DNA from 3 places in the Nostoc sp. DedQUE12b genome. Region 1 is predicted to be linked to each of the others. Evidence: riboswitches for the same ligand, from Rfam matches in the RefSeq annotation. Region 1 holds a riboswitch; each other region holds the start of a gene.
The links. A riboswitch is a leader RNA that binds a small molecule or an ion and turns the genes downstream of it on or off. The one in region 1 is predicted to bind cobalamin.
Positions count from the first base shown of each region.

Region 2: linked by a shared signal. The riboswitch ahead of RMY16_RS31105 (energy-coupling factor ABC transporter permease) and the one ahead of RMY16_RS16240 (hypothetical protein) in region 1 are both predicted to bind cobalamin.
Region 3: linked by a shared signal. The riboswitch ahead of RMY16_RS21730 (DUF1636 family protein) and the one ahead of RMY16_RS16240 (hypothetical protein) in region 1 are both predicted to bind cobalamin.

Region 1 covers NZ_JAVRCI010000029.1:61,839-67,703, reverse strand. The annotation lists gene RMY16_RS16250 (FAD-dependent oxidoreductase) at 1-641, opposite strand, end outside; gene RMY16_RS16245 (methyltransferase domain-containing protein) at 649-1,704, opposite strand; gene RMY16_RS16240 (hypothetical protein) at 1,754-1,954, opposite strand; cobalamin riboswitch at 2,402-2,545, opposite strand; gene RMY16_RS16235 (ribonucleoside-diphosphate reductase subunit alpha) at 2,811-5,066, shown strand; gene RMY16_RS16230 (ribonucleotide-diphosphate reductase subunit beta) at 5,282-5,865, shown strand, end outside.
Region 2 covers NZ_JAVRCI010000119.1:5,571-11,435, forward strand. The annotation lists gene RMY16_RS31080 (XRE family transcriptional regulator) at 1-206, opposite strand, end outside; gene RMY16_RS31085 (MarR family transcriptional regulator) at 578-1,378, shown strand; gene dnaB (replicative DNA helicase) at 1,375-2,730, shown strand; gene RMY16_RS31095 (hypothetical protein) at 2,693-3,196, shown strand; gene RMY16_RS31100 (hypothetical protein) at 3,332-3,484, opposite strand; gene RMY16_RS33230 (PepSY domain-containing protein) at 3,488-3,625, opposite strand; cobalamin riboswitch at 3,794-3,934, shown strand; gene RMY16_RS31105 (energy-coupling factor ABC transporter permease) at 3,960-4,733, shown strand; gene RMY16_RS31110 (energy-coupling factor ABC transporter substrate-binding protein) at 4,720-5,022, shown strand; gene cbiQ (cobalt ECF transporter T component CbiQ) at 5,019-5,831, shown strand; gene RMY16_RS31120 (ABC transporter ATP-binding protein) at 5,806-5,865, shown strand, end outside.
Region 3 covers NZ_JAVRCI010000048.1:25,097-30,961, forward strand. The annotation lists gene RMY16_RS21720 (PEP-CTERM sorting domain-containing protein) at 598-1,203, opposite strand; gene RMY16_RS21725 (cobalt-precorrin-6A reductase) at 1,281-2,039, opposite strand; gene RMY16_RS21730 (DUF1636 family protein) at 2,043-2,462, opposite strand; cobalamin riboswitch at 2,484-2,657, opposite strand; gene cobA (uroporphyrinogen-III C-methyltransferase) at 2,707-3,486, opposite strand; gene RMY16_RS21740 (sirohydrochlorin chelatase) at 3,483-4,208, opposite strand; gene RMY16_RS21745 (DUF4359 domain-containing protein) at 4,536-4,919, opposite strand; tRNA gene RMY16_RS21750 (tRNA-His) at 5,043-5,115, shown strand.

The DNA.
Region 1 (5,865 bases):
TGGTGCGGTCGCTCTGGAGCAACGAAAGCTGTGATACACGATTGCCAGTAAGCCCAGCCGTTAGTTTCGATGCCAGCAGAAGAGCGAATTTGCGAGTTGATGCCATCAGCAGCCACCACCAACTGCGATCGCAACCGTTGTTGACCCTGAGAATTCTCTAGCACCACCTCTGCGGTTTCGGCTCCATAGCGCACGTCAACCACTTGAGTCTCATACCAGCAGGTAATGTTGGCTGCTGTTGCCACTCGTTGCTGGAGTGCCGCCATCAGTACCCCATGCTCACCACAGTAGTAAACTGCTGCTTCTCCCAAATCCTTTGGGCAAAACTCGACTCGGTGAGGATAGTCTGCGTCCGACAGTAACACCCGTGAAAAATGGCTAATTTTTGGCGCAATTTGCGACCACAGCCCTAAATCACGAAAAATTTTGCTCGTCATTGGCGACAGGGCATAAGCTCGCGCTCGCTCTGTTGCTTGCTGCTGTTGTTGTGCTTCCACTACTAAAATTCGCAAACCTGACGATTGCAGTCCACAGGCTAGCGTCAAACCCGAAATACCGCCGCCGACAATAACTACATCGCAGTTCGCCAAATCCATCTTTGGCGATGGGGTAATTGCTGGGAACTCAAAATTAATCGTCATGCGATTGCTACCCAACTAAGCTTGAGGAAGTTCCCTTAACAAGGTTTCTATCCATCAATTCTGTACGTGAGTGCGATAGCGTTCGCGTAAGCGTCCGCTCTGCGGAAGCGCTGCTGCTTTCAGCAGAGCGCACAGCGCGGAACATTCCAAATCGGCACAGTCCTACACCAAACGCCAAACGCATCAGCAAAAACGTTGGCACTTCGCGCACAGACTTGATGAAACCAGACAGTCCAAAACGTAGGAATCCGCTTGGTCGAAGCACCCCTTGCCAGATAGAATCTAACCAAGAAGGAAGGGTTTCTTGCGTCCAGTCTGCCGTAATTACATCCCCTTCCACTAATCCTGTAGCTGCCAAAAGCTCAGAAAAGCCCTCAATGCTAGAAAAAGCTGGATGAGACCACTGATCTAGGAGTTGTCGCATCACTGGTTTCTCCCAGAAACTTAGCGGCTTTTGGCGGTCATCCCTCTGATTCCAGTCAGCTACAACCAAAACTCCACCAGGTTTCAGCACCCGCATTAATTCTCTGGCAAAAACAGCTTTATCAGGCATATGGGGGCCTGCTTCGATTGACCAGACTACATCAAAACTGGCATCTGGAAACGACAACGCCATCGCATCATCGACCGCAAACTGGGCGTTTAGCCCTTGGGGTGTTAGTTCCTGGGCGCGTTTCACCTGCTGTGGGCTGATCGTAATCCCTGTGACAGCAAACCCGTAGTCTTGCGCTAAAATCCGACTACTGCCCCCAATACCACAGCCAACATCTAAGACGGTAGTACCAGGAGGTAATCGATCTAAACCACCCCATTTAACCATTTCATGTACAAAGTCAGATTTAGCAGCCAAAAAATCCTTCCGTCGTGGCGGTGAACCGTAGTGACCGAGGTGAATGTGTTCTCCCCAGTAAAACTCTAGAATGCCGTCAGTAGTCCATTGATCGTAGGAATTAGCGACTGTGGCTGAGGATTGATACTTACGAGCAGTTAGGAAATAAACCGCAATTCCAATTAGTAAAACTAGAACAGAACCAATTACAAAATAAAGTAATAGAGTTGACATCGTTGTGAAAGCTTTTTATGTAGCTAACAGTTGATAGATTTTGGTGTGTTTATGGTTTATCCCGAATTAGACGAGCGATGGCAATGTTAATCTTCCTATACGTTGAACTTGCGATATTTTGCCAACCTCGAATCATTTCCCTGGGATTTAGAAAGGGTTTTTGCTTATCTTCTCTAAAACCCGTTTGTTTGACAAAAGGATGAACAGCAGTAGGAATCTTCCCAGCTCGGTGAAGATAAAATTTCGGCATGATGATTAACCGAGTAAGAATTTAACGAAAATACACAGAAGAAGTATATGCACACCATATACAGCACTCTCAAGTTAGTGCAATATCTCGTCGAAAATTGCTCAGATTTCTAAGTTCAAATAATTACCTGACTACTGACAAAGTAATTACTAATCGAAATTTAATATTAAAGCTTCGGCTTCGCTCAGCTTTAACGTCGAGCGGAGTCGAGACTTAATTATCTATTTCGTGGAAAGCCGCCATTTGTAGCGTTTTAATATGCGGTGCTTTCAAAATATCAGACCTGACCAAAGAACAGACAGGATACAAGCCCCTAAATTTGTTTATGGAGATTGGAATTTGGAATTTGGAATTTGGAATTTGGAATTCCCCGTTCGCGTAGCGTCTCCAAGAGTTGGGGTTGACGCTCATTATGTAATAAACCATCCGTGCCTCGCAGATGTAGAAAATTTACAAGTCAACTTCGGCGGGCATTCTGACTCACAAGGCAAACCTTGATTACAGCTGCGGGACAGCGCCGGATTTACACCGGACTTTCCCCCTTACGTCTGATGGCTGCTCCCCATCAAAACCGAGATTCCTTTGCATATTAACACAACTGTGATTTGCTTGCGTAAAAATCAATGGTCGATCTATACTGGCATTCGTCATGAATCGGGGCAAGTTTCATTCTTTACCAAAACTTGCTCTGGATTTTTATTGGACAATTCTTCTAACAATTTTTCAACCTCACAACTTGTTAGGATTGCCAGCGTTTGGTGACATAACGTTGACAATTTTTTGTGTTGCCAAACCTAGTTAACAATTCTTTTCCATTCTGGCAATTATTTTTCTCCAATTCATCAACTTATCCAGTATGCAAGCTCCATCCAAACTCTTTGAAGATTCCACAACGGATATCTATGTTGTTCGTCGTGATGGTTCGACGGCACCGTTAGAAATTAATAAAATTCGCACAGTAGTTAATTGGGCTTGTTGCGGACTTTCAGCAAATCCCATTGCCTTAGAAGCACATCTAACAACTCGATTGCGCCCCGGTATCACCACAGGAGAAATTCAAGATAATTTAATTCGCTGTGCCTTGGATTTGTGCAGTCCTGAAGAACCTGATTGGCGGTATGTCGCAGGGCGATTACATATTTGGAGTTTGTGGAAAGATACTCAAGTTAGTCGTGGCTATCAGTACGGTTACTATGCTCGGACTGTAAAAGCAAAAGTTCTCTTGGGAGAATACGATCGCCGCATCTTAATCTACACTCCACAAGAATTAGAAATTGCCAACACTTGGATCGATCCCGACTGGGATGCCGACTATGATTATGCAGGAGCAGTATTACTGACAAAGCGATATCTATTGGCTCAGGAGTTACCCCAAGAAGCATTTTTAACTTGTGCGCTCTTGATAGCCTCCGTAGAAACACAAGAGAATCGTTTAACTTGGGCGCGGAGATTTTATGAAGCGCTCGCCCGTCGTCAAATATCTTTAGCAACGCCGATTTTAGCGAACTTACGGATTCCCAATGGTTCTCTTGCTAGTTGTTTCATTACGGCAATGGACGACAATTTGGAAAGCATTTTTGGCAGTATTCATGATGCAGCGCGGATTTCCAAAAATGGCGGTGGTGTGGGCGTGAATCTGTCTCGGATTCGGGCTACTGGTAGTTGGGTGATGGGAAAGAAGAACGCCTCTGGTGGTGTTGTTCCCTGGATTAAGTTATTGAATGATACAGCGATCGCCGTCAATCAAGGTGGACGCAGAGCAGGTGCTGTCACCGTCAGTCTAGATGTTTGGCATTTAGACATAAGCGAATTTTTGGAAATGCAAACCGAGAATGGAGACGCGCGACGCAAAGCTTATGATGTGTTTCCGCAATTAATTGTCAGTGATGAATTTATGCGAAGAGTGCAAGCAGATACAGAATGGACGTTGGTAGATCCATATGAGGTGCGAACTCGTTTAGGGATTGAACTAGCACAATTATGGGGTGAAGAATTTGAACGTGCTTTCAATCAAATTGAAGCCAGTTTAGATAAATCAATTACGCTCTACAAACGGGTGAATGCTCGTCTACTATTCAAACAGGTGATGCGAACCCAATTAGAAACCGGGATGCCTTATCTATGGTTCAAAGATACTGTCAACCGAGCTAATCCCAATCAGCATGAAGGTTATATTCCTAGTGGAAACTTGTGTCAAGAATCATGGTCAAATGTCAAACCAGGTGAAGAGGCACATACATGTAATCTCCTCAGCATTAATCTTGCGAATTTAGAGGATGAACAGCGAGCAGAAATTTGTCAGATTGCAGTACGTATATTAGATAACACCATTGAACTCACCTCACCCCCGTTTCCTGCTAGTGCCACCCACAACGCCAAATATCGCACAATTGGAGTGGGCTGTATGGGATTAGCCGACTGGTTAGCAAAACGTCATCTCACCTACACCCATCTTCAGGAAATCAGCGATTTATTTGAAGACATCGGTTACTATTGCACCGCAGCATCAATGGAATTAGCGAAGGAACGCGGGGCGTATCCTGCTTTTGCAGGAAGTGAATGGAGCAAGGGACATTTAATCGGAGCAAAACCTGTAGATTGGTTTAAGCAACACGCTCTTCTTCCAGAACGCTTTTTACAACTGAGTCGAGATATCAAACAATATGGGATTCGCAATTCACATATTACTGCGATCGCACCCAACACTTCTTCATCTTTAGTTCAAGGTTGTACAGCCAGTGTCTTACCTGTTTACAGCAAATTCTTCTATGAAAAGTGGGCAAAGGGTTCAGTACCCATCGCACCGCCTTACATTCGGGATTGTTTATGGTTCTATGTCGAAAATAAGACACTAGATCAGAAAAAAGTCGTCAAAGCGATCGCTACAATCCAACAATGGATTGATACAGGAATTTCGATGGAATTGCTCTTTAATTTGAACGCTGGAATCTATTTCCCCGATGAACCTGAGCGATGTCTTACAGCTATCGATATTTTTGAAACCCTAATGCTGGCTTGGAAATCGGATTGTAAAGCAATCTACTACATTCGCACTGTCCAAAAAGACAGTTTCAAAGAATCGAACGAGCAATGTGTTGCTTGTGCAAACTGAATACCAGTCAACAGTAAACAGTTACTTGTACTGAGCTTGTCCTGAGCGCAGCCGTTCGCGCAAGCGTCTCTGAAAGAGAAGGGCGAAGTCGTACCCCTATGGGGAAGCAAACTACGCGGAGCGTCTCGCTCCAGAAGTATCAGTTATCAAGCATAGGTGATAGGCATTACCCATTGCCCAATAAAGAAGTGAAAACTAATCAAAACAGAATTGAAATGTACCAACCAAGACAATCATTAATGCCGATTAATCCCGTTTTCAATCCAAATGGAAATGATGATACACAAAACCGTTTGATCTGGTTCGGAGAGACTACGAACTTAATGCAATTAAATGATGTTCGCTACTCGTGGGCTGTGTCTCTCTACCGTCAAATGCGCGAGAACTTTTGGATTCCCGAAAAAATAGACATTACTAGTGATGTAACAGATTACGTCAATCTCACGCCTGGAGAACGACGTGCATTTGATGGCATTCTCAGTTATCTGACCTTTCTCGATTCGGTGCAAACCTGTAATGTGCCTCATATTAAAAACAGTGTCACTGCACCAGAAATTGCATTGTGCATGGCAGAACAAATTTCCCAGGAAGCAATGCACAATCAGTCTTATCAATACATTATTGAGACCGTGATTCCGAGCGATCGCCGGACACAAGTTTATGATTTTTGGCGTAGCGATCGCATTCTCAAAGAACGATGTGAATTCATCGCTGGACTATACCAAAAGTATGTCGATAACCCCACACCAGAGAATTATTTCGTATCGCTGTTGGCGGATTATTTATTAGAAGGATTGTA
Region 2 (5,865 bases), on a different contig from region 1:
TCCCGTGCTTCTATGGGAATAGCCCCTAACAATGCTAGAAACTTTCTAGTTCCCAAGTCAGCCTTTCCCTTACGAAATCTGGAAATTAACACCTCTGAAACTCCAGCTTGCTTGGCTACAACCTTTGCCGAAAGGTTGAATCTATCGAACATCTCGTCAAATAGTTGCTGGTAAAGAGAAGTTTCCTCTGTTACAAAATTTTGCATTGCTAGCTAATTATAGGATTAGTTAGTTGTTATAGTATGCGATATTTAGAGAGAACTCTATTAGGATTTTTAAAGTTATGGATAATTCAATGATAACAAGGGACTTACTCTTTTCAAATTAAGCCAACAGCAGTTCTGACTGAAAACATAAGATCAGCTTTTCTTCAGTAGAGCAGAACTTCGGCTAATACTTGCTTTGGCGACACTTTTGAGGGCGCAAGTTAAGAGAATTTCGGCATACATCAAGTAACGCCTGAAGTTGCTAATCCCTTTGCTCTCTATTGCTGTGTGTCAAATGGCTGGTATTTAAAAATTTAGCTCTTGTCTGGGGGGACAGGGGCTGGAAATTTTTCTTGCTTATTAAGGTGATTATGACACAGAACAGTTCAAAAATTCAAGGTAAGTTTTACCCACTCCAGCACGAGGAATGGCTGAAAGCCTGCCGAGAATTAACGCCAGCACAGAAAGATGTGCTGTACTACATTCGCACTCTCGACCCTTATGGCGACGGGGTTGAGTTGTCTGTTTCCGGGATAGCTAGACAACTGTCAGCAGAGAATAAAGAAGTACATCGCTCTACAGTTAGCTGCGCTCTCAAAGCCTTAGATGACAAGGGATTCATTGACCTTGAACTACTGAAAGTCCAAGTCAAAATTTTAGCTGGGGGGCTTCATTGTTGCGATGAGACAACAGTGTTGCCTACAGACAACAGTGTTGCCTCACCGCAACAAGCGCGATCGCTACGCAACAAGCGTGATCATGACGCAACAGACGCGATCGCTACGCAACAACCGAGTTCTGAAAGCCCTACCCAGAGCCAATCTTCAAGTCCTAAGACTTATAAGACTTATTCAGACTTTATTAAGACTCTCTCGGAAGAGGAGCGAGCGAATTTTTGGAAATTTTGTGAGGAAAAAACCAAAAATCTTAGCCAGCCAGTGAATGACATTGAGGCTTGGTTAGCTCACAAGAACAAAGCTGGAAGAAATCGCTGGGAGGTTTATTACGAAAAATATCTGGCATCAATTCAGGTACAAGCCAAAAAAACTGAAACAAAAAATGCTCGAGATGAATTCCGCCGAGAACTCGAAGAACGGCAGCGACAGGCTCAAAGAGCTTGGGAAGAGTCGCAAAGGCAAAATCGGGCTGAGAATACTGGCGGTGAGACATGATTGATAAATTGCCACCCCAAAACATCGAAGCGGAAGAGGCGATTTTAGGCGGTATCATGCTTGATCCAGAAGCAATCGGTAGGGTGAGCGATCGCTTAATTCCCGAAGCCTTTTACATTAGCGCCCATAAAGATATCTATCAAGCCGCGCAGCGCCTTCATTGGTCTGGTAAACCCACTGATTTACTCACAGTTACAGCTTGGCTTACTGACCACGATTTGCTAGTCCGTATCGGCGGGAGAAATAAATTAGCAACTCTGGTAGACCGCACAGTGTCAGCTGTCAACATCGACACCTTAGCCGAGTTGGTAATGGACAAATTCGTGCGTAGACAGTTAATCAAGGCTGGAAATGAAATTGTACATCTGGGTTACGAGACAGAAACTGAGTTACCACATATTCTTGACCAATCAGAACAGAAAGTTTTCCAATTATCTAATCAAACCCTATCTTCAAACACTGAACATAACAGCACGATTAACGTTGCTGCTTACGAGGATTTAAATTCAGCAAACCCCATTTACCATACAGGACTTCATGAACTCGATAATTTGATGGTGGGATTTGAAAGCGGCACACTCACCATAGTTGCGGGTAGGCCATCAATGGGAAAGTCCCAGATCGCCTTGTTTTTGGCTTTCCAAATGATACTGTTTCATGAGCTACCTGTGGTCATCTTCTCCTTGGAGATGACAAAGAAACAATTGGAGTACAGGCTGTGGAGTTTAATTAGTGTTAGCAACGCCTATAAGCATTTAGAGTTAACGCCACTAAAAAGCGATCGCATCCGCAGACATCGCTCAGGTAATAAACCCCTAGCAGACTGGGAATTTACAAGCATTGCCAAAATCGTTGGTATTGCTTCAGAACTGCCGCTTTATATGAATGACTCAAGAGGTATTACCGTTTCTAGAATTGCTTCCGAATGCCGTCAAATTAAGGCCAAAGAAGGAAAGCTAGGGTTAGTTGTAGTCGATTACCTGCAAATGATGGCAGAGGATTCTGGGGGCAACCGCAGTTATGAACTAGGTGACGTGGCACGGGGACTTTACAAAATGGCTGGGGAAATAGAAGTTCCTGTGTTGGCACTTTCTCAAATTTCTAGAGGAGTTGAGGGCAGACAGAATAAGCGCCCAATGATGAGCGACCTTAGCCAATCGGGAATTTTAGAAATGGTGGCAGACAATATTATTCTCACTTACCGAGATGAGTACTACAACCCAGACACTACAGACCAAGGAATATTAAAGCTCATCATGGCTAAGGCACGGCACGGTGAAACAGGCACAGCAACGGTGTTTTTTGACAAGTCCTATGGAATTATCCAGAATTTGCGCTCCGAAAATATCTGAGTCCTCAAACTCCTGTCGAAACCATCCACCTCATTTAGAGGAATTTTTACTGGGGGGTATTGATAATAGCCCTAGTAAAAAGCTTGAAAAAATAGAGATATCCCCAAGTATTGACAACCCTAGTAAAAAGCGCAGAAATTGGGGTGAGGGTAACGGCACTATTCATTGGCGCACCATTACTAGGGGTGGAAAGGACTACCCCCAAGCTTACTATCATTGGCAGGAAAAAGGTACAAAGAAGACCAAGTACATTCCCAAACATTTACTGGGGGTTATTCAAGAAGCAGAGTTCAAGAAGCGCCCAATTATAGAAATTTTGGCATTACTGGGTGTTGTGCCTCCATTTAGTGGAAAACCATTACTCTTCACGGCAAAGATTATCCCCAAGCTTGGTATCACTATGAGTTTTGGAAAGATGGCGATCGCCTCCTTAAAAAGTGCAAGTATATTCCAAAACGACTATTAGTGAAAATAGAGAAGCTAGAAGCAGATAAAGCCCCAGTTAAAGATATTTTGTCAGTATTGCAACTCAAATTATAGAAAAATCATTACCTCAGAAAAGCTGTGCAAATCGTAAATTCTGGATAAGTCTACTACAGGTTTACAATATCCCGTCCAACTCGATTGCTTGGATAACCTTTTGGCGCAAGTCGTAACTATAGAGAAAACCAATTAGCAGCACGCCATAAAATCCAGAAACGGCGTGCAAGTCTCGCCATAATCGCTGATTCTGACTCCATACTCGTGGAATCAATGTTCATAAAAGGGTTCCTTTGTTGCCTCGCAACCACAAATACAATCCCGTAAGCACCACGAGTCCCCAGCAGGCAGCAAGCTCTACTAGGTAATCCCCTACTTTTCCCATTATCAGTTCGCTGTGAATCTTACGAGCGATCGCCTAGAGATTATTATTTTCGTCACGCTCCCTTAAGATTTCTCCCGTGTAAGGGTGAAAAAAGGCAGTCAATGTCCGCTCATCTGAAGTTGTTAACGTCATTTCTGCACTGCAATCTACGCTTTGTGAATACCTGATAAAAAATCGCTGTTCAAAATTGGTAATAGTGATATAGTTACTCCAATCGGTTCTGATGGGGAGCAGCCATCGGACGCAAGAGGGAAAGTCCGGTGCAAATCCGGCGCTGTCCCGCAACTGTAAACCAAAATTAGGTAAGTCAGGATGCCCGCCGGTTAGAATCAATTCGTTTACATAAATCTGCGAGGTACAGATTATGAAAAGAAAACAGGCGTTAGTCAGTCTAACCCTGATGGGAGTTATCAGTTTTTATCTAGTAGTTGGTTTACCCAAACCCGCCTACGCCATGCATATTATGGAAGGTTTTTTACCAGTGCAGTGGGCAGTTTTTTGGTGGGTTGTGGCATTACCGTTTTTTCTATTAGGATTGCGTAGTCTGACTCGCATTACCCAAGCTAACCCACAGCTAAAACTACTACTAGGCTTGGCTGGTGCTTTCACTTTCGTGCTGTCAGCGTTAAAAATCCCTTCTGTCACAGGTAGCTGTTCTCATCCTACGGGGACAGGGTTAGGTGCGGTGCTATTTGGACCGCTTACTATGTCGGTTTTGGGTAGTTTAGTGTTATTGTTTCAAGCTTTATTACTAGCGCATGGTGGCTTGACGACGCTGGGGGCAAATGCTTTTTCGATGGCGATCGCCGGCCCATTTGTAGCTTACTGGATATATAATTTGACAATCAAGTTGGGTGGTAAAGAAAAAATTGCGATATTTCTAGCAGCTGCGATCGCAGATTTACTCACCTACGTTATCACTTCTATCCAACTTGCCCTAGCTTTTCCTGCACCTGTTGGTGGGTTTATCGCTTCATTTGCCAAGTTCGCCGGTATTTTCGCCATTACTCAAGTCCCCTTAGCAATTAGTGAAGGATTGCTAACTGTATTGGTGTGGAATTGGCTGCAATCTTATAATCCTCAAGAATTGGAACTATTGCAATTAATCAAACGAGGAAGTGGCAATGAATCAGTCTAAAAAAGGGTTGAGTAACTGGCTATTAGTAGTAGCTGTATTAGCTTTAGCAGTTGCACCGTTAATATTTGTACGCGGTGGTGAATTTGCTGGTTCTGATGACAAAGCCGAAAAAGCAATTACGGAAATACAACCTGGATATAAACCCTGGTTTAAATCGTTTTTTGAACCCGCTAGTGGAGAAATAGAAAGCTTATTATTTGCCTCACAAGCAGCTTTGGGTGCAGGAGTAGTTGGTTATGCAATTGGGTTATATAAAGGACGTTCCCAACAACAAAAACGTGAAGAATGAGCTTGCAAATAGATACGTTAGCTTACACTAATCGACTGCGAAGATTGCCACCGGAACACAAACTGATTTTTGCATTTACTACCCTTGCTATTTCCCTTGCTACCCATCCGCTAGTGCAAATTTTGATCACGCTTTGGATGAGTACTTGGACAGTTATTTATGCAAGAATTCCGGCTGGAGTTTATTTTCGATTGTTAATGTTCACCATAGTTTTTTGTTTGACAAGTTTACCAGCCCTAATGGTGAATGGAGTTGCGATTCCTGATTTACAAAGCGTCAAATTAGATTCGTGGTATGGACTAACTCTCGGACACTTCTATATTTATATCAGTCATAGTGGCAGTATCCAAGCATTGGGAATTTTAACTAGAGCATTAGCCTCTGTTTCTTGCTTATATTTTCTGATGTTAACTGTCCCTTTCACAGAAATATTACAAACTCTGCGTTACTTGCGATTTCCAGTACTTTTAACCGATTTATTATTACTAATGTATCGGTTTATTTTCATCCTGCTGAACACAGCTAGTGAATTGTGGACAGCACAAAATTCCCGTGGTGGCTACCGCACTCTTGCTATTAGCATGAAAAGTTTAGCAATACTAATCGGACAACTATTACAGCGAACCTTACAACGATATAATCAGTTCTCTCTCGGACTGGAAGCACGGGGTTTTATCAGTGAATTTCGAGTTTGGCATCCCCGCCGCTATCGTCCTCAATTACGGTATATCATCGAAGCCATTTTCGGTTGTGTAGTATTAATAGGATTAGATTTTTGGCGAAATGCAGGAATATTTACTCGAATTTGAGCAGATATATTACACTTATTCAGGCGCACAACAA
Region 3 (5,865 bases), on a different contig from region 1:
TAGAAATAATCTACCGTCAGTTGAGCGATAGAATTCTATATCTAGACAAAATTACGGTATCATTTGGATGCAATGATACCACCGTTGCTATATTAGTTTAATCTGTATGTCTCCAAGAGCCTATAGAGAGATCGCAAGTTTTCTCATGAATTTAAGGGTTTAAAACCGAACGTCAACACTTAGTAGAGCATTTCATTAATTCATAGCGAATTAAATTTGGCAATACCCTACAATGTTAATGCGTCGGCTTGCATTAAAAACGCTACGCTTTTACGCAAAACTATACTTAGTTAAAGTTACCCTACAAAAAGCAAGCTACAATCGGGCTTTAAATTCCCATCTGCAACTCTCTTTTCTACAAGATGCTACGCGTAGCTTGCTTCTTTGTAAGGGTATAATTTTGAATTATTATTAAATCAGTGAACAGTGAACAGTGAACAGTGAACAGTGAACAGTGAACAGTGAACAGTTATCATAGTTTCAGTCGGAGATTTGACCCCGACTGAAACACGCCATTTTTAGAAATGGGGGACTCTAACTCCCAACGGAAAAATTAACTGATAACTGATAACTGATAACTGATAACTGTTGATGGTTTTAGGAAACTTTTTCGAGCTTCTTCTGAGTAAATTTGGATAAATTGTGGCGTTTGAGTAATGAAGGTGCGCCAACAAAAGTACCAAGAAAGAGCAGGCTAAGGATAGAAGTGGGTTCAGAAACAGTGACTATAGTTGCAGAAAAACTAATAGGTAACTCACTATCTTCCAATCCTAAATTTTCAAAACCTGGTATGATTGGCGGCGCAGAAAATACCTCTAAATAACCTGGTGTCGGCAAAAAACTCGCAAAAAATGGACTAGAATAGTTTCCTCCCGAAGTGGAATATCCAAAACCATCACCTGTTAACTGCTGAGTATTAAGACTAATTAAATTATCAACATTAAAAGGTTCGTTTCCTGGGATTGGAGTCCCGGCGGGTTGCAAACCAGTAATTGTTTCACCATTTCGCGTACCAGTAATTCCAGTAATCAAGTAAGAACCCAAATCGTTAGGGGTGTCATTAGTAGTGAAAGTACCATTTGCCACAATGCCAGTACCAGAATAATTCCAATTCCAACTTAAAGCAGAAGCTGCTGGCATTGTCCCAAAAACTAATCCAGATGTGGTGGCGAGGGCTATGGCAGATAGAGCTAGATTTTTCATGAAAGTCGTTACTGCGATCGTTCCCGTGTATTATACGGAAATTAGGAAAGATCGTATTATCAATCTTGGCTATTTACTTAGCAGCGATGCCTACGGCGGGCTACGCCTACGCATAACCATACCAAAGCAGCATCAACATTACTAACCTGCTCCCCTGGCGGTATCGCTGGACGATTTACCATCACAACCTTCACGCCTAGTTCTCGCGCGGCAATAATCTTGGGCTTTGTGGCATCGCCACCGCTATTTTTACTGACGATGGTATCAATGTTATTCTCAATCAGAATTTGTCTCTCATTATTGAGGGTAAAAGGCCCGCGATCGCACAATACCATCCCCGGCGGTACTAAAGCATCTTCGCTAGGAGGGTCAATCATCCGCATCAAAAACCAAATTTTCTCCAAATGAGCAAAAGCGGCCAGTTCTTGCCTACCAACTGTCAAAAATACTCGCTGTGCCTGATTTTGCAGGGTTGTTGCTGCGGCTGCAACACTATCAACTTCAATCCAGCGATCGCCACTTTCTTTTTCCCAAGGCGGACGGATTAACATCAGGCGGGGTACTCCAACTTCTGTTGCCGCATCTGCCGCATTGAAAGAAATTTGAGTCGCAAAAGGATGGGTTGCATCAATTAATAAGTCGATTTGCATGACTCGCAGATAGCTAGCCAATCCAGCCACACCACCGAAGCCTCCAACCCGCAAATCGCCCAACGGTACTGACGGTTCACGGGTGCGTCCAGCTAGAGAGGTGATTACTTCTAATCCTTGGATAGCCGTAACTTTGGCAGCTAGTTCTGCTGCATCACTCGTCCCACCCAAAATCAAAACGCGCATCATTTAGATAGATAACGGTGGAATCTTTGCTAAAATCCCCTTTTTCATTGCTTCTGGACGCTCTGACCAAGGCAGTAAACCATCTGCTTTAGCATAGTATTGGCTAGCACATTCCAGTACCGCAGAGGCACTACCATCAACGGCTAAATCACCAAATAAATATGTTAATTTGCCTTTGGCACTAAAGGCGATTACACAAGAACGATTACAAGCACTCATGCATTCAACTTCCTGAATTGGGAATTGTTCTCGTAAATCCCAATCTTGTGCCAGCTGCTGAAGTTGGTGTAAAAGTTTTTCACCACCACTTTCACCTAAGCGTTTTCCATTTTGCCAAACACTGGCACAGGTTTTGCAAACAAATAAAGTATGTTCAGCAACACCCAATGGACTAGTTGGGGAAATATTTGCAGTCGTAGTCATCTGTACCTCGCAGATATGTGAAACTAATAAATCGATTTCGGCGGGCATCCTGACTCACTCAATTTGAGATTTTCGATTTAGTTCTTTAATCTCAAATTGGGTTCACAGTTGCGGGACAGCGCCGGATTTGCACCGAACTTTCCCCGTTACCTCTGGTGGCTGACTCCCACCAGAACCGAATAACCTTATCGATCATACACTAGGGTTATCGGAGAATACGAAACAACAAGCTTTGCGCCAACTATCAAACTGGACGACAACCAGATAAAATACTGTGCATATTCACTACTTGTCCAATAACTGCGATCGCAGGCGCACTAAATCCACTTTCCTCTACCTGTTTGACAATTGTTTCCAATGTTCCAATTAATTCTTCTTGTTCTGGGCGCGTACCCCAGCGCACCAAAGCAATCGGCGTTTCTAAATTAAACCCAGCAGTACTTAATTCTTCCACAATATAAGACAGATTGTGAATTCCCATATAAATTACAATGGTTTCGGAACCGTGAGCGATCGCACTCCAATTCACTTGCGGTCTATACTTACCCGCTGCTTCATGGCCAGTTACAAATGTCACTGACGAACTATATAGCCGATGCGTCAAAGGAATACCTGAGTATGCTGCTGCTGCAATTCCCGAAGTGATACCCGGCACAACTTCCGTTGATATTCCCACTTGAACTAATTCTTCCATCTCTTCGCCACCGCGACCAAAAATAAAGGGATCGCCGCCCTTGAGCCGCACTACAATTGCATGATCCTGTGCTTTTTCAATCAACAATTGAGTTGTTTCTGACTGCAACAACGAATGTCTCCCCGCACGTTTACCAGCATTAATTTGCTCGGCTTGGGGATTAATCATTGCCAGAATTGCCGGACTCACCAAAGCATCATAGATGACTACATCTGCACATTCCAACAAACCTTTCGCTTTCAGGGTAATTAATCCTGGATCTCCTGGCCCCGCACCTACTAAATAAACCTTTCCCAAATACTTGTTCTCCTGTTTTTCTGTGCGGTTCATCTCTGTGTTAAATCCCAAATTAGCTCGGCTAATTCTGCACTTGCTCCCAGTGGCTTGGCCAGTTGGAAATTCACCGCAGAAAATTGTAATTTTAGCTCCTCTATTGAGGTGGCGATCGCATCGGTTATTCCACCAGCGAATAAAAAGTATGGCAAGATTGCAATTTCCCGATAACCAGCAGTTACCAACTCTTTCACCCGTGATTCTAAACTAGGAGGCCCAGCCCAATAAGCAGCTACTGCTCCCAAACTCGCCGCCATTGCTTCCACAGTTTTTTGCGAACCTGGGCGACGGCTACCATGAGCTAAGAGAATCCATGCTTCTGCTTTGATAGCAGCTATTTGCTTTGCCAGCAATTTCTCTAAATTGGGGTGAGAGCCTAAATATGGTTGCAACTCAATGATGATATCTTGACCAACAGCCTGTTGTGCAAGTGCTACTTCGGCAGGAATATCTGTCATCACATGCACTCCCGGCAGTAGAAATAGCGGTACAATTTTCAGGCAATTTTCATTTGGAGACAGTAAGTAATCGCCAAAAGCGCTTTTAGCAAATTGTTGAATCTGCTCGTGTAAAGGCTGAGGACTCATTTCTAAAGCAGCGATGCCAACCAAATGTTCGCTTGACAATTTCTGACATACCAGCCTAGCTAGTTGCTGCATAGCAATTTCTGGGCGGCGATCGCGACTTCCGTGAGATAATAGCAGATAGGCAGATGACATCGGCAAAGCTTGAACTTTCAGTTACTATATCTTACTTAAGATTTAGCCGGGGTTGATAACTACTCTGGTAATTATTGAAACTATTATCAATTACTAAACAGAAGTATTCTTAATCATTTTTACAGCGAAATTCAAGTTGTAAAGTACACAACTACTCGTTTCAAAACTAAGTAGAAAGCCTATTTTTCTTCTGTTAGCGTAGCGAGGCGTAGCCCATTCTGACCCTTCTCCACGAGACGCTCCGCGTAGCTTGCTTCCCCGGAGGGGTACGACAGGCTCAGGGCATCGCTCTTGAATTCTGCTGATATTCTTCTCTTGCTGCTTACCTTATTGTTCTTCAGCAGTGTAAGTATAAAATTGATTAAAAGCTCCTACCGTTTCAAACTTGTATGAAGGTATCCAGGAGTTTATTTTCAAATCCGTATGGTAAACACTAAAAATAACGTAATTTTGTCTTTCTGTAGTTTTGGCAATGATTTCTTGGATTTGCGGGCTAGCCGAGTCAACCAATTTATCGCAATTAAAACGGATTAAATTTTCTATAATGTTAGTAGTTTTTTTACATACATCGGTTTTTAAGTATTTTGTCAGGCGTTGAACTGCATATTCTTCATATTCAGCTTGACCGGGATTGGTTTTCGCCATTGTCACACCCAAGGCGGCGAGGCCTACTGCTGCTCCAGTATACGCGATGATGGTCAATGGTTTCATATTTGCCAAGTAAAATTCATTGTAATTGTTAGATTCCAGAGACTCTAAATCAACTAAGTCCGTTCCTAGAACAAAACTCTTGATCGATTGCTAAATTATTGCTATAATTCAAATTGTTGAATGGCGAGCGTAGCCAAGTGGTTAAGGCAGTGGTTTGTGGTACCACCATTCGTGGGTTCGATTCCCATCGTTCGCCCTACATAATTTCATATTCATAATTTCATATTAATATCTACACTCCTGTAGAAGGTAGGTCAAATGGTGTAAATCCTTGTAATCATAATTTTAACAAGGATAAAGATATACGATCTGTAGCTTTATAGACTTACAGAGTGGCGATCGCAATCCTAAAGCCGTGACCAAGTTCATCCTTGATAGTCTCTGTATTCTCAGATGGACATTAACATCTAAGAAACAACACGGCAAGATCCAGGATTCTGCGATGAACTATGAAGTTTGCTCGGTGCATTCGCTGTGAGTTCCAACTCACCTTTGGCATTTATCAGCCACCCTGTAGCTTCTACAATGGGTTTTGGCGTAGCAGTAGTAGTGTTTGATGGTAACAGGTAGACTCTTGATTCTCAGGAATTGTATTCTCTGGCTCAAATGAACCTATGGTAAGGAACAGAGAACATTTTTACGTCCACTGACTTTCTTTGACCGCAGCCATCGCCTGCGTCTAACTCCCTCATCATAATGATTATCATTACTGAAGAAAAGCAATATTTACTTTACTCAAAGGTATCTCTGATCAGGTTATCGCTGAATTCGGCTCAAATCCTGGCTCGTCAATATTTAGATGCGTTTGCCGTGCTAAGTAGGTTGGCACAATTAAACCGAACTATACAAAGTTTTGTATGGGTAAAGGGTAAAGGTTTTTCCCTTTTACCCTTCTTAATTTAGTTGTGTTTTTTAGCACCTACTTACTTACCCCATCCAGTTGCGC